Hoeflea sp. 108: one gene and its partner. The protein of the gene in region 2 interacts with the protein of the main gene of each other region in a pairwise test. Links are inferred from orthologs where the notes say so. Each region holds a gene or a part of one and is shown on either strand. Other genes may lie near its edges.

Region 1 (7,719 bases), 2.5 Mb from region 2 along the record:
GCCGCAGGCGCCGTCACCCGCGCCAAGGCCGATGGCGCCAAGGTCACGGCAGGCGTTTCGATCAACAGCCTGTCACTCAACGAAAACGACGTCGGCGAGTACCGCACCTTCTTCCGCCTCACCCCGCCGCTGCGCGCCGAGGACGACCGCCTCGCCGTGATCGAGGCGCTGAAGGACGGCACCATCGACATCGTCGTGTCGTCGCACGATCCGCAGGACGTCGACACCAAGCGCCTGCCCTTCGCCGATGCCGCTGCGGGCGCGATCGGCCTGGAAACGCTGCTCGCAGTGGCGCTGCGCCTGCATCACAATGACGACGTGCCACTGGTCCGCATCATCGAAGCGCTGTCGACCGCGCCGGCAAAGCTGTTCGGCCTGCCCGGCGGTACGTTGAAGCCTGGTACTGCGGCCGATCTTGCACTTGTCGATCTCGACGAGCCGTGGGTCGTGCGCGAAACCGATATCCGCTCCCGCTCCAAGAATACCTGCTTCGAGGGCGCGCGCCTGCAGGGCAAGGTCTTGAAAACCTTGGTCGCCGGACGCACAGTGTTCTCGGCCTGACACGTTCGGGCCACGGGGGAGTAGACTTATCTTGATGCCGGATGACATTTTTCCGACGGCTGTGCACGTCCTGATTGCCGCTGCCGTCTTCGGCTACCTGCTGGGCTCGATCCCGTTCGGCTTGCTGCTGACCCGCGCCGCCGGCCTCGGCGATGTGCGCAAGATTGGCTCTGGCAACATCGGCGCAACCAACGTGCTGCGCACCGGCAACAAGAAGCTGGCGGCGGCAACGCTGCTGCTCGACGCGCTGAAGGGCACTGTCGCCGTGGTGATCGCCGCGCGCTGGAGCACCGATGCTTCCATTGCCGCAGGTTTCGGCGCCTTCATCGGCCACCTCTATCCGATCTGGCTCGGCTTCAAGGGCGGCAAGGGCGTGGCGACCTATATCGGCGTCCTGCTCGGCCTGTCCGGGCTCGGCGCCCTGGCATTCGCCGTCACCTGGCTGCTGATTGCCTTCGTCAGCCGCTATTCGTCGCTCGCCGCGCTTGCCGCAGCCATCGTTGTGCCCTTCACTCTTTATATGATGGACATGCCCAAAGCCGCCGGCCTTCTGGCTGCAATGAGCGTCCTGGTCTTCATCCGCCACCGCGCCAACATCTCCCGGCTGCTTTCAGGGACCGAGTCCCGCATAGGCGCCAAGGGATGAACAAGCCCGCCGCCGGCCCGCAACTCAGCGACCGGCAGCGGCTCAATTGGCTGCGCCTCATCCGGACCTCCAATGTCGGGCCGGCCAGCTTTCGCGACCTCGTCAATCGCTTCGGCTCTGCCGAAACGGCCATCGAGATGCTGCCCGAGGTGATGCTTGCCGGCGGCGCCAACCGGCTTGTCCGCATCCCTTCGATTGCCGAAGCTGAAACGGAACTCGAAGCGGCCCGCAGGCGCGGCGCGCGTTTCATAGCCATCGGCGAGCCCGACTACCCCGCCATCCTCAAGCGCATGGACCACCCGCCGCCGCTGCTTGCCGTGAAGGGCAACGCAGCCGTCTTCAAGCTGCCGCCGGTGGCAATCGTCGGCGCCCGCAACGCCTCGCTGGCCGGCATCAAGATGGCACGCACGCTTGCCGCCGAACTCGGCCGCAACGGCTATGCGGTGATCTCCGGCCTCGCCCGCGGCATCGACACGGCAGCCCATCATGGCAGCCTCGACACCGGAACCGTTGGCGTGCTCGCCGGCGGCCTGGACAAGCCCTATCCTTCCGAAAACATCCCGCTCTGCGAGGAGATCGCCGAACGCGGCGCCATCGTCTCGGAAATGCCCTTCGGCTGGGAGCCCCGCGCCCAGGATTTTCCGCGCCGCAACCGCATCGTTGCCGGCATGGCGCTTGGGCTCGTGGTGGTGGAGGCGGCAAATCGCTCGGGATCGCTGATCAGCGCCCGGCTGGCGGGGGAAATGGGTCGGCTGGTCTTTGCCGTGCCGGGCTCGCCTCTCGACCCGCGTGCCGCCGGCACCAACGGCCTGCTCAAGGACGGTGCGACACTGGTCACCGAAGCAGCCGACGTGCTGGAGGCGCTATCGCCGCTTGCCGGCAGCCAGCCCCTGCCTCCAGACAAGTTCGAGGAGCCGCCGGACTTTTCAGCCACGCCCCCACCTGTCGACAACGACCGTGCCCGCGTCGTCGAAGCACTAGGCCCTGTACCGGTCGAGATAGACGAACTGATCCGCCACACCGGGCTGCATCCGGCGCAGATATTCATGATTCTGCTGGAACTCGATCTCGCAGGGCGCCTCGAACGCCACTCAGGCGGACGTGTTTCGCTTGTTTCGCCCGACGAGCGGTAAGCTCTCGCCATCTCGATCAGATAGGCGAGCATGCCGCGGCGCTCGGCCTCGGCCATAAGTCGCAACTGAGCTAGCATCGTCTGGACATAGTCCAGCGTATCGGACCGCCTGCGGGCGGGCGCAGTCTGGTGCATGGCTGTGACTTTCCCTAGAAAGGGCCGCGTGCGATGGTCTGCTCCGCAGCGGCGTGTCGCAAGAGGCTCGGCTCCACCTGCGATAGTGGAAATACAACAAGACCACCAAAGATTGCATCGAAATCATGCACGCAACAACCGGTTGCAATACTGCCCGGCGCACCCGTTTTTGCCCCCTTCCCCTTGACCGAACGAAAAAGGGCGGCCATTTGACGTGCGAATTGAATGAAGTTCGCCACGCCACTGTCTTGCCTGGCGCCTACTGGATAATCAGCCACATATGGACGTCGTTGTCGTCGAGTCGCCTAACAAGGTGAAGAGCATCAACAAGTACCTGGGCAAGAACTACAAGGTTCTGGCCTCGTTTGGCCATGTTCGCGACCTGCCCGCCAAGGACGGATCGGTGAAGCCGGACGAAGACTTCGCCATGTCCTGGTCCGTCGATGGAGCATCCTCCAAGCGGCTGACCGACATCGCCAAGGCGGTCAAGGAAGCCGATGGCCTGATCCTCGCAACCGATCCGGATCGCGAAGGCGAAGCCATTGCCTGGCATGTGCTGGAAGTGCTCAAGCAGAAGCGCGTGCTCAAGGACAAGTCGATCAAGCGCGTCGCCTTCAACTCGATCACCAAGCAGGCGGTCCTGGAAGCGATCTCCAATCCACGCGAGGTCGACCCGCAGCTGGTCGATGCCTATCTGGCACGCCGCGCGCTCGACTATCTGGTCGGCTTCACCCTGTCACCGGTGCTGTGGCGCAAGCTGCCGGGCGCGCGCTCGGCCGGCCGCGTCCAGTCGGTGGCGTTGCGCTTCGTCTGCGACCGCGAGGCCGAGATCGAACGCTTCGTCCGCGAGGAATACTGGCAGATCGCAGCCACTCTCGGCACGCCGCGCGCCGAAAGCTTCGAGGCGAGACTGACCGTCTATGACGGCAAGAAGCTGCAGAAGCTCGACATCTCCAGCCAGGCGATGGCGGACGACATCAAGGCGATGCTCGATGGCGCAAGCTTCAAGACGCTGTCGGTCGAAGCCAAGCCGACCCGGCGCAATCCCGGCCCGCCCTTCACCACCTCGACCTTGCAGCAGGCTGCGTCGTCGCGCCTCGGGTTCTCCGCAAGCCGCACCATGCAGGTCGCCCAGCGCCTCTATGAAGGCATGGAGATCGGCGGCGAAACGGCCGGCCTGATCACCTATATGCGTACCGACGGCGTGCAGATGGCGCCCGAGGCCATCGAGGCCGCGCGTGATGCCATCGGCAAGGAGTTCGGCGCAAGATACCTGCCCGAGAAGCCGCGCCACTACACGACCAAGGCCAAGAACGCCCAGGAAGCGCACGAGGCGATCCGTCCGACCGACTTCACCCGCACGCCGGCCGAGATGCGCAAGTATCTCGATGCTGACCAGGCTCGCCTCTACGAGATGATCTGGAAGCGGGCGATCGCCAGCCAGATGCAACCGGCCGAGATCGAGCGCACCACGGTCGAGATCGAAGCAACCAACGGCGCAAGGACCGCCGGATTGCGCGCCGTCGGCTCGGTCACTCGTTTCGATGGCTTCATCGCCGCCTACACCGACCAGAAGGACGAGGATTCGGAGGACGAGGAAAGCCGTCGCCTGCCTGAGATCCGCGCCGACGAGACGCTGAAGCGCGAACAGGTCAACGCCACCCACCACACGACCGAACCGCCGCCCCGCTATTCGGAAGCCTCGTTCATCAAGAAGATGGAAGAGCTCGGCATCGGCCGCCCGTCCACCTATGTGGCGACGCTGAAGACCCTTGAAGACCGCGACTATGTGAAGATCGAGAACCGCAAGCTCGTGCCCCAGCCCAAGGGCCGGCTGGTCACGGCCTTCATGGAAAGCTTCTTCGAGCACTATGTCGAGTACGACTTCACCGCCTCGCTTGAAGAGAAGCTCGACGAGATTTCGGACGGCAAGCTCGCCTGGCGCGACGTGCTGCGCGACTTCTGGAAAGACTTCTCGGGCGCGGTCGACGAGATCAAGGAACTGCGCGTTACCGACGTGCTCGATGCGCTCAACGAGGAACTGGCGCCGCTGGTCTTCCCCGAGCGCGAGGACGGTTCCAATCCGCGCATATGCCCGAAATGCGGATCCGGCAACCTGTCGCTCAAGCTCGGCAAGTTCGGCGCCTTCGTCGGCTGTTCCAACTATCCGGAATGCGGCTTCACCCGCCAGCTCGACGGCCCCGGCGCCAATGGCGAGAATGGCGGGCTCGAAGACGGCACCAAGGTGCTGGGCACCGATCCCTACACCAATGAAGAGATCACCCTGCGCAGCGGCCGCTTTGGCCCCTACATCCAGCGCGGCGACGGCAAGGAGGCCAAGCGATCCAGCCTGCCTAAGGGTTGGACGCCGGCGACGATAGACCACGAAAAGGCGCTTGCCTTGCTGGCGCTGCCGCGTGACGTCGGCCAGCATCCCGAGTCGGGCAAGATGATCTCGGCCGGCCTCGGGCGCTACGGTCCGTTCGTGCTGCACGATGGCACCTACGCCAATCTCGAGAGCATCGAGGACGTCTTCTCCATCGGCCTCAACCGCGCCGTGACGGTGCTTGCCGAGAAGCAGTCGAAGGCCAAGGGCGGTCGCGGCGGCGGCACTCCGGCCGCGCTCAAGGACCTGGGCGAACATCCAGGCGGCGGCGGCAACATCACCGTGCGCGACGGCAAATACGGCCCCTATGTCAATTTCGGCAAGGTCAATGCTACCTTGCCGAAGGGCAAGGATCCCGCCACCGTGACCGTGGAAGATGCGCTTGCCCTGATCGCCGAAAAAGAGGCCAAGGGCGGCGGCGCCAAGAAGCCGGCCCGCAGTGCAGCCAAGAAACCGGCCGCCAAGAAGCCGGCCGCAAGCAAAGCCAAGAAGAAGGACTGACCGACCTTGGCGCGAAAGATATCCGGACGAAACGCCGGCACCAGACGCGCCGCAAGCGACGAGGTCAGGGGCAAGGACGTCTATCGCCCCTCGCGTGACGAGATCCTCCGCTACATCGCGGAGAATCCCGATCGCAGCGGCAAGCGCGACATCGCCAAGGCCTTCGCGTTGAAGAACGACGATCGCATCTGGCTGAAGCACCTGCTGCGCGAGCTGCAGGACGAAGGCCTGCTGGAAAAGAGCCGCAAGCGGCTGACCAGGGTCGGCGCCCTGCCCCATGTCGCTGTGCTCGACATTTTCGGACGCGACGAGGAAGGCACCTTCCTGGCGCGCGCCTCCGAGCAACCCGATGGCCCGATCGTCGCCGTCAAGATGTCGCGCAACGCAAGCGGCCCGACACCAGGCGTCGGCGACCGCGTCCTGGCAAAGACCTTCCCTATCGAGGACCATCTCGGCGACGAGAACGAGCCCGCCTACACGGCGCGGATCATGAAGGTGTTCGAAAAACGCAGCGACACCACGCTTGGCATTTTCCGCATCCTCAAGGACGGCACCTTCCGCATCGAGCCGGTCGAGCGCCGCCAGCCGGAACTGGTGGTCGACAAGGATTTCCAGAACGGCGCCAAGGAAGGCGACCTGGTCGAGGTGGTGCCCGAACGCGCCAGCCGCTACGGCCTGCCGCGTGCCAAGGTCGTCACGGTGCTGGGCTCGCTGACCAACGAGAAGGCGGTCTCGATGATCGCCATTCACGCCCACGACATTCCCCACATCTTCCCGTCGGAGGTCCTTGCCGAGGCAGAGGCGGTCAAGCCGGCGACGCTCGACGGCAAGCGCGAGGATTGGCGCGAGCTGCCGCTGGTCACCATCGACCCGGCCGACGCCAAGGACCACGACGACGCCGTTTATGCCGAGCCCGATACGGACGAGAAGAATGTCGGCGGCGTCATCGTCACCGTCGCCATTGCCGATGTCGCAGCCTATGTGCGCCCCGGCAGCGCACTGGACCACGAAGCGCTGAAGCGCGGCAACTCGGTCTATTTCCCCGACCGCGTCGTGCCGATGCTGCCCGAGCGCATCTCCAACGATTTGTGCTCGCTGCGCGAGGGCGTCGACCGTCCGGCGCTCGCCGTGCGCATGACGTTTTCGGCGGAAGGCCGCAAGGTCAGGCACTCGTTCCATCGCGTCATGATGCGTTCGGCCGCGCGGCTCTCCTACCCGCAGGCCCAGGCAGCCATAGACGGCATGCCGGACGACAAAACGACGCCGATCCTGGAGACGATCCTCAAGCCGCTGTGGGCCGCCTATGACGTGCTCAAGCGCGGCCGCGACAGCCGCCAGCCGCTGGAGCTCGACTTGCCCGAGCGCAAGATCCTGCTCAAGCCCGACGGCACGGTCGACACCGTCATCGTTCCCGATCGGCTCGACGCCCACAAGCTGATCGAAGAATTCATGATCCAGGCCAACGTCGCGGCCGCCGAGACGCTGGAAAACAAGAAGCAGAAGCTGGTCTACCGCATCCATGACGGCCCCTCGCTCGCCAAGCAGGAATCGCTGCGCGAATTCCTGCAGACGATCGGCCTGTCACTGGCGCGTGGCGCCCAGATGCGGCCCAGCCAGTTCAACGGCATCCTCGAGCGCGTTCGCGGCGAAGACAACGAACAGTTGGTCAACGAGGTGGTGCTGCGCTCGCAGAGCCAGGCCGAGTACAACCCCGACAACATTGGCCATTTCGGCCTCAATCTGCGCCGCTATGCCCATTTCACCTCGCCGATCCGTCGTTATGCCGACCTGATCGTCCACCGCGCGCTGATCGGCTCGCTGGGCCTGGGAGCGGGCGGACTGACGCCTGCGGAGGAAGCACGGCTGGAAGAGATCGCCGGCCTGATCTCGCAGACCGAACGCCGCGCCATGGCGGCCGAGCGCGACACCGTCGACCGGCTGATCGCCGGCTTCTTGGCCGAGCGCGTCGACGAGACCTTCGATGCCCGCATCTCCGGCGTGGTCAAGGCGGGACTATTTGTCCAATTGCCGCAATATGGCGCCGATGGTTTCATCCCCGTGTCATCCTTGGGTGACGATTATTACCACTTCGACGAAGCTGCCCGTTCGCTGTTCGGGGAGCGTACCGGCAAGGGCTACCAGCTGGCCGACCGCGTTCAGGTCAGGCTGGTCGAGATCGCCCCGCTTGCCGGCGCCATGCGCTTCGAGATGCTGACCGAACCGAAGCCACTGCCCGGCTCGAAGCGGTCGTTCCACAAGGCGAAGGGGCAACGCTCGCGTGCCCGCGCCTCCCAGCCGAGACGTGGACCGCACGGCAGGAGATGACGATGGAAGAACAGGTTTTCGGCGGCGGCCGCA
Region 2 (7,340 bases):
CTTCGGAGGGCAGCGCTCTATCCAGCTGAGCTACGGGTGCTCGTCCACGGCGGGCCGCGAACCACGCCCGGCGCACCGGACGACGCAGTCCTCATAGCCGAAGCTGTGCTCCGCTTCAACGGGCAATCGGCAAGACGCCGCCTTCGCCTGCGGGCCTTATGAGCGGGCTTCGGCGAAGGAGACGAGGCGGCGGCGCTTTTCGTCCCAGAGGGCGAGATTGACGCAGGCGAGGCTCCTGCCGAAGGTGAGCTTGACCCGCTCGCTGGCAGCGCGGAGTTCTTGGCTGCCGTTGAAACACGCCTGCAGGCGATAGAACGGAACACGGCTGCAGAGGTGATGGATGTGGTGCAGGCCGATCGAGCCGGTGAGCCACTGCGCCGGCCGCGGCAGCACGTACCAGGAACTGCCGCCGAAGGCTGCGACATGCAAGTCCCAGGCGTCGTCCTTGTCCCACAGCGTCTCCTCGAACTGATGCTGGATGTAGAACAGCCAGCCGCCCGCCCATGCCCCCATGACCACCACCGGCAGCACGGCAAGCATGACCATCCAGCCCGAGAGATAGACAAGCGCACCGTAGAAGACGACCAGCGCCAGGTTGAGCCCACCAGCGCTGCGCCATGCATCGACGCGCGGTATGGCGTCATTGTAGGGAAGCCGGTGGACGAGGAGGAAATAGAGGGGAACTCCGAGGACGATCAGGACCACTGGATTGCGGTAGATGCGGTACATCAGCTGCTGGCGCGGGGTCATCGCCTCATATTCGGCGACCGTCCTGGTGTTGATGTCGCCGATGCCGCGCTTGTCGAGATTGCCCGAGGAGCCGTGGTGGGCGGCATGCGCCTTCTGCCACAGGGTGTATGGGGTAAATGTAAACACGCTGAGCAAGAGCCCGATCCAGCGGTTCGCCGGGCGCGAGCTGGTGAACGAGCCATGGCCGCAATCATGCTGGATGGCAAAGAGACGAACCAGGAAGGCTGCGCAGACCGGCGCCAGCAGCGCCACCGCGGCCCAGCGCCAGCCGCCAAGCAACGGGCCGGCATAGGCAGCCAGCCAGACCAGCGTTGCGCCCATCGCCAGGAAAGGAACGAGCGTGACGGCCAACTCGAATGCCGCACGGCGGTTGTCGGGGTCGCGGAAGCGATTGCAATGCGACACTAGCCTGCGAACCAGCGCCTTTTCGGCAGCATGATCGACAGCAGGAGTGATCCCATCTGGAGGAATCCGGCCATCCTCGGTGGACGGCATCAGCTGGGTCATCTGGGCTCCGGATTTTTCGGCGTTGATCGCAACTGGTGTCACGCAGATGTCATTAAGGCGCAGCTGATGCGATGACCAGTGGCTCCGATGTGGCAAATTAACTTCGCCGCACCTTTTCCAGTCGCGCGCCCGGCAATCACCGAGCTGGCTGGCGACCGCCGGCACCATTGTGTATCCAAAGACATGTTCACCCTCGCCCGCATCGAGAGCCTGTCGCAGGAGATCAAGAAGAGCCGCTTCCTGGCCGTTGCCGGGCCGGTGGCGAGCGAGGCCGAGGCAAAAGAGTTTATCGCCGCGCATTGCCAAGGGGATGCAAACCACAATTGCTGGGCCTGGAGGATCGGCCAAGGCTATCGCTTCAGCGACGACGGCGAGCCGAGCGGCACCGCCGGCAAACCGATGCTGCAGGCGCTGGACGGGCAGAACCTCGACAACGTGGCCGTGGTCGTGACCCGCTGGTTCGGCGGCATATTGCTGGGCAGCGGCGGCCTGGTGCGCGCCTATGGCGGCACCGCCGCCGCCTGCCTGCGCGCCGCCGAAAAACTGGAACTGGTGGCAACCGTCGAAGGCAGCGTCGCCTGCAGCTTTTCCGATCTGGCGCTGGTCAAGGCGCGGCTGGCCGCGTGGCCGGGCGTGACGATCGCACGCGAGGATTTTTCCGCCACCGGCGCCGATCTGGCCGTCAGCCTGCCAGAGGCGGATGCAGAGGCAGTCGCCCGCATGGTCACCGACCTGACCAGCGGCCGGACCACGGTCATCCTGCCGGACTGATTTCGGCACGCCACCCGCTTTTGTCCGGGCCAAACGGCACCGGGAACGCATATGGTGGCGGCAATTGCAGGCTCGTCGGCATCGGAAAGCCCGCAGCCAGTTCTTTTGGAAGGAGACATCACATGGAGATCAAGCGTTGCGGGTCGAGGCCTTCGGCCAAGCCGTCACCAGACTATTTCACTGGTGCCGTGCGCCAGGACCCGGTCATCGAGGCGCCGGCGCCCGCCCAGGTGCGGGCCGTCAACGTCACCTTCGAGCCGGGCGCACGCACGGCATGGCACACCCACCCGCTGGGCCAGACGCTTGTCGTGACCGCAGGCTGCGGCTGGGCCCAGGTGTGGGGCGGCAAGATCGAAGAGATCAGGCAGGGCGACGTCGTCTGGTTCTCGCCAGGAGAAAAGCACTGGCACGGCGCGACCGCGACCAACGCCATGACCCATCTGGCGATCCAGGAGGCCAAGGACGGCAAGGCCGTCGATTGGCTTGAGCACGTTTCGGACGATCAGTACAAGGCGCCTGAATAGGCGCCTTCCGGGACCTATTGGACCTCGGCCATCGGCACCGGAGCGCCATCCGGTGCGGCCATGGCGGCGGTGTCGACCGGCATCGGCATGGCCGGGCCGGGCGCAGGCGCCAGCGCAACAGGTGCGGCCTGCGCCGGCGCTGCCGCCACGCCGCCGCCCGATGCCTCCGGAAGGTAGCGAGCAATAAGGTCCTCGACATGGGCGTTGCGCTCGCGCGCCGTGTCGCCGCCCATCACCACCACGACAAGCTTGCGGCCATCGGCATAAAGCGAGGTGACGATGTTGAAGCCGGACGCCCTGATGTAGCCGGTCTTGATGCCGTCGACGCCGTTGACGCGGCCGAGCAGGTCGTTGTGGCCGCGGATACGCTTGCCACGGAAGCTGAAGTCAGTGGCCGAGAAATAATAATAATGCTGCGGGAAATGCTTGCGCAGCGCCATGCCGAGCACGGCCATGTCGCGAGCCGTGGTGCGCTGGCCATCGTCGGGCAGGCCCGACGCGTTGCGGAAGACGGTTGCCGTCATGCCGAGCTGGCGCGCCTTCGACGTCATCTGGCGGGCAAAGCCCTCCTCCGAGCCGCCGAGATATTCGCCGACGGCGACTGCCACGTCGTTGGCCGACTTGGTTGCGAGCGCGCGGATGGCGGCCTCGACATCAATCTGCTCGCCACGTCGGAAGCCAAGCTTCGACGGCGGCTGCGAGGCGGCATTGTCGGAAACGGGGATGAGGGTGGCCTTGGTGACCCGGCCCTGCTGCATCGCCTCGAACAGCAGGTAAAGTGTCATCATCTTGGTGAGCGAAGCCGGATAGCGCGGAGCGGTCGCATAGGCCTGGAACAGCGTGCGGCCATTGTTGGCGTCGACGACGATTGCCGCATATTTCTCGGGCGCAGCCTGGGGTGCGGCGACATTAAGGGTATCGCCGGCCGTGGCGCAGGCAGACACCAGCGACAGCACGGCAAGGAGCGCGACGACGCGCCTGAGTATCCCGAGTTGGGGAAGCCTGAATGGCAGCGAATGAGAAAGGGCCTGGGCCAACACCTGAAACCTTGAGTCCGTCACCTGTGACCGGGCCTTATCGCCCCTCGCCGAAGCAGCGCCGGTCGAAACTACAAAAGCCGCAGCGAACCGTCCATTTGCCGCGCGACCGAATACACATCTAATGCCTGCAGTGTTGAACATTGGTTACACCCCCGACTTGCACTGATCTGGGTGAATCAGCTTCTCTGCGGCCCGAACGCCCATTGGCAGTGCAAGGGATGAGGCCGACATGAACCAATACAGCTTGCTGGCCGAGGGCATTTCGGTGACGCTCGATCTTGCCGTCGGGCATGTCGCCGAACTGGCTATCGCGTCCGGCGGACGGACGCTCAGACCGCTGCATCGTGCCAAGTGGATCGGCTCGCCCGACCTGCCCGCCGCGATGCCGGCAGGCCAGCTCAGGCTGTCGGGCGATTTCCTCTGCGCGCCCTTTTCTCGATCGGATGTCGAGGAAGCGCCGCTGCATGGCTGGACCAGCAACAGCGCCTGGAAGCATGTCGGCGACGAGAAGCTGGCCGACGGCGCGCAGGCGACGTTCCGGCTTGAGCGCAAGGTCATGGGAGCCGTGGTCGAAAAGCGACTGACTTTGCGCGACGGCCACCCTTTCCTCTATCAGGAGCACAGTTTCATCGGCGGCAGCGGCGCGATTTCGGTAGCCCACCACCCGATGACGGAGATGCGTGCAGGCGGCAGGCTGGCGTTTTCGCCCAAACGGCTGGCGGCGACGCCAGAGACGTCGCCCGAGACCGACCCGGCGCGCGGCCACAGCGCACTCGCCTATCCGGCAGAGAGCCACGATCTCACCCGTTTTCCGGCGGCAGATGGCAGCGTGCTCGACCTGACTGAGTTCCGCACCGATAGTGCACATGAAGATTTCGTCACGCTGGTCGAGGCAGAACATGGCGGCATAGGCTGGTCGGCGGTGGCGCGAGAGGCCGAAGACGACGTCGTGCTGGTGCTGAAGAACCCCGCCGAACTGCCGGTGACGATGCTGTGGATCAGCAATGGCGGGCGCTTTTACGCGCCGTGGAACGGCCGGCGCGGCGTGCTCGGTGTCGAGGACGGGCGCGCAGCCATCGGCCATGCCACCTCGCTCGGCGACAACTGGCTGAAACGCCTGGGCGTGGAAACGGCCTTCGCGCTCGGCGGCACCGTCAGCTTCAGGCAGGTGGTTGGCGCGGTCACATCATTGAGGGGCACAGCGCCAAGTTCAGTCACCGCAGCCAGGGGTCGGCTCCAGCTCGGCTTCGACGGCGGCGCGTCGGACGAGGTCGGCTTCGACGACAGCTTCCTGCGCATCGGGCATGCGCCCTTGAACTGAGCTCTTCGCCGCCTCATTTTTGACGGAACTTGCGGCACGATGACAGCTGTAACCCTCGGGAAGGTCCATGTCAGAAATCGCCCATATCGCCGCCACCCTGTTCAAGCGCGCGCATCATGCCCAGCGTTTCGTCGTCGGCATCGCCGGGCCGCCCGGCTCGGGCAAGTCGACGCTTTCGGCGGCCCTTCACGACGTACTGCCCGACGGGGCTGCGGCTGTGGTGCCGATGGACGGCTTCCATTTCGACGACAGCGTGCTCGACAGGCGCGGCCTGAGGACGCGCAAGGGCGCACCCGAGACATTCGACTTTGCCGGCTTCGAAGTGCTGCTGCGCCGGCTGAAGGCGGCCGAACCCGATGTCGCCATCCCCGTATTCGACCGCAGCATCGAGCTGTCGCGTGCCGCGGCAGACGTGGTCAGCGCCGACGTGAAGTTCATCCTGGTCGAAGGCAACTACCTGCTGCTCGACGAGGATCCGTGGCAGAGGCTGGCGCCGCTGTTCGATTTCACCATCTTCGTCAATTCGCCGCGCGAGGAATTGGAGCGGCGGCTGGTGGAGCGCTGGCGCGAGCATGGCCGCTCCGACGCCGACGCGCGCAACTGGATCGACACCAACGACATGCCCAATATCGACCGCGTGCTTCACGCCAGGCGCAAAGCCGACCTGGAACTCTGAACGAGCAAGTCCAGGACAAAAAAGCCGGAGGCGCAACGCAGCTCCGGCTTTTTGGTATTCAGGAGACGCCGATCACGGCCGCGGCGGGACGTTCAGTCCCTTCTGCACGGCGGGACGGGCGAGGCCACGCTCGAGCCAGGCCGCGACATTCTTGAAATCGTCGAAGCCGACCAGATCGCGCGCCTCGTAAAAGCCGATGAGGTTGCGCACCCAGCCGAGCATCGAGATGTCGGCGATGGTGTAGTCGTCGTCCATGATCCACTTGCGGCCTTCGAGCCGCTTGTCGAGCACGCCGAGCAGGCGCTTGGACTCGTCGCGATAGCGCTCGAGCGGGCGCTTGTCTGATATCTCGCGGCCGGCGAATTTGTGGAAGAAGCCGAGCTGGCCGAACATCGGGCCGACCGACGCCATCTGGAAGAACACCCACTGCACCGTTTCGTAGTGGCGGGCGCGGTCGGCAGGGATCAGGCGGCCGGTCTTTTCAGCGAGATAGAGCAGGATGGCGCCCGACTCGAACAGTGCCAGCGGCTTGCCGCCGGGACCGTTGGGATCGATGATCGCCGGGATCTTGCCATTGGGGTTCAGCGCCAGGAATTCGGGCGTCCAGCTCTCGTTCTTGCCGATGTTGATGGCATGGGCCTCATAAGGCAGGTCGAGCTCTTCCAGCACGATCGACACCTTCACGCCATTGGGCGTCGGGAAGGAATAGAGCTGAATGCGGTCGGGGTGCTGGGCTGGCCAGCGCGCAGCAATCGGAAAGGGCGTAAGATCGCTCATCGACGGTTCCTCGGGATGGGCCGCGTGGAAACGCCGGCCAAGGGTGGGGGCACGCAAGATGTAGTGGCGGCGTGGCCGCGCATCAATATCCAGATGTCACGACAGGAAGGCGACGAGGCGACCGCTCAGGCCGCCTTGACCGCCACCACGGCATTGGTGCCGCCAAAGGCGAAACCATTGCTGATCGCGACGCGCACGTCGCGCTTCCTGGCCACGTTCGGCGTGACATCGAGGTCGCAATCGGCATCCGCCTCGCGATAGTTTGCAGTCGGCGGAACCAAGCCCTCACGCACGGCCATGACGCAGGCGATCATCTCCAGAGCGCCCGAGGCGCCGAGGCAATGGGCGTGCATCGACTTGGTCGAAGACACCGACAGCTTGTGGGCATGGGCGCCGAACACGCGCTTGATGGCAGCGGTCTCGATCTGGTCGTTGGCCTTGGTGCCGGTGCCATGGGCGTTGATGTAGTCGACCTCTTCGGGCGCAAGGCCCGCGTCGAGCAGGCAGGCGCGCATGGCGGCCGTCGGCCCTTCGACGGTCGGTGCAACGATGTCGGAAGCATCGCCCGACATGCCAGCGCCGGCCAGTTCGGCCAGGATGGTCGCGCCTCGGGCGACGGCGTGTTCATAGGTCTCGAGCACGGCCATACCGGCGCCCTCGCCAAGTACCAGCCCCTGGCGGTCGGCCGAGAACGGACGGCAGGTGTCGGGCGACAGAACGCGCAGCGCTTCCCAGGCCTTGACGATGCCCCAGACCAGCGGCGCGTCGGTGCCACCGGCAACCATCACGTCGGCGCGTCCCAGGCGAAGCTGGTCCATGGCCGCGGCAAAAGCGTGGTTGGAGGACGAGCAGGCAGAGGTGACGCCGAAGACCGGGCCACGCAGGCCGAGGCTCATGCTGACCTGGCCGGCGGCTGCACCAGGCATGACCTTGGGCACAGTGAAGATGCCGGCGCGGTTCTTGCCGTCGAGCAG

What was found.
Region 1: the proteins of B015_RS0100880 (region 2) and topA interact in binary tests that used the Escherichia coli proteins (3 or more experiments, as listed by UniProt). The link is inferred for Hoeflea sp. 108 from one-to-one orthologs.

What each region holds. Positions count from the first base shown.
Region 1 is NZ_KB890024.1:2,646,242-2,653,960, forward strand. What follows is about bases 2,414-5,561. They hold topA (type I DNA topoisomerase), read left to right. Parts: upstream 2,414-2,754; coding sequence 2,755-5,361; downstream 5,362-5,561. Other genes in these bases: B015_RS33250 (hypothetical protein), read right to left, coding at 2,489-2,713; rnr (ribonuclease R), read left to right, coding at 5,368-5,561. Outside these bases: B015_RS0113010 (dihydroorotase), read left to right, coding at 1-561; glycerol-3-phosphate 1-O-acyltransferase PlsY, read left to right, coding at 596-1,207; DNA-processing protein DprA, read left to right, coding at 1,204-2,340; more of rnr, read left to right, coding at 5,562-7,686; B015_RS0113035 (DUF983 domain-containing protein), read left to right, coding at 7,689-7,719. UniProt on the Escherichia coli protein: Releases the supercoiling and torsional tension of DNA, which is introduced during the DNA replication and transcription, by transiently cleaving and rejoining one strand of the DNA duplex.
Region 2 is NZ_KB890024.1:185,928-193,267, reverse strand. The notes cover bases 466-3,234. They hold B015_RS0100880 (YigZ family protein), read left to right. Parts: upstream 466-1,440; coding sequence 1,441-2,028; downstream 2,029-3,234. Other genes in these bases: B015_RS0100870 (D-alanyl-D-alanine carboxypeptidase family protein), read right to left, coding at 2,567-3,234; B015_RS0100875 (cupin domain-containing protein), read left to right, coding at 2,151-2,552; B015_RS0100885 (fatty acid desaturase), read right to left, coding at 466-1,257. In the rest of the region: more of B015_RS0100885, read right to left, coding at 157-465; more of B015_RS0100870, read right to left, coding at 3,235-3,589; B015_RS0100865 (hypothetical protein), read left to right, coding at 3,822-4,913; B015_RS0100860 (nucleoside triphosphate hydrolase), read left to right, coding at 4,981-5,589; B015_RS0100855 (glutathione S-transferase N-terminal domain-containing protein), read right to left, coding at 5,662-6,366; B015_RS0100850 (beta-ketoacyl-[acyl-carrier-protein] synthase family protein), read right to left, coding at 6,492-7,340.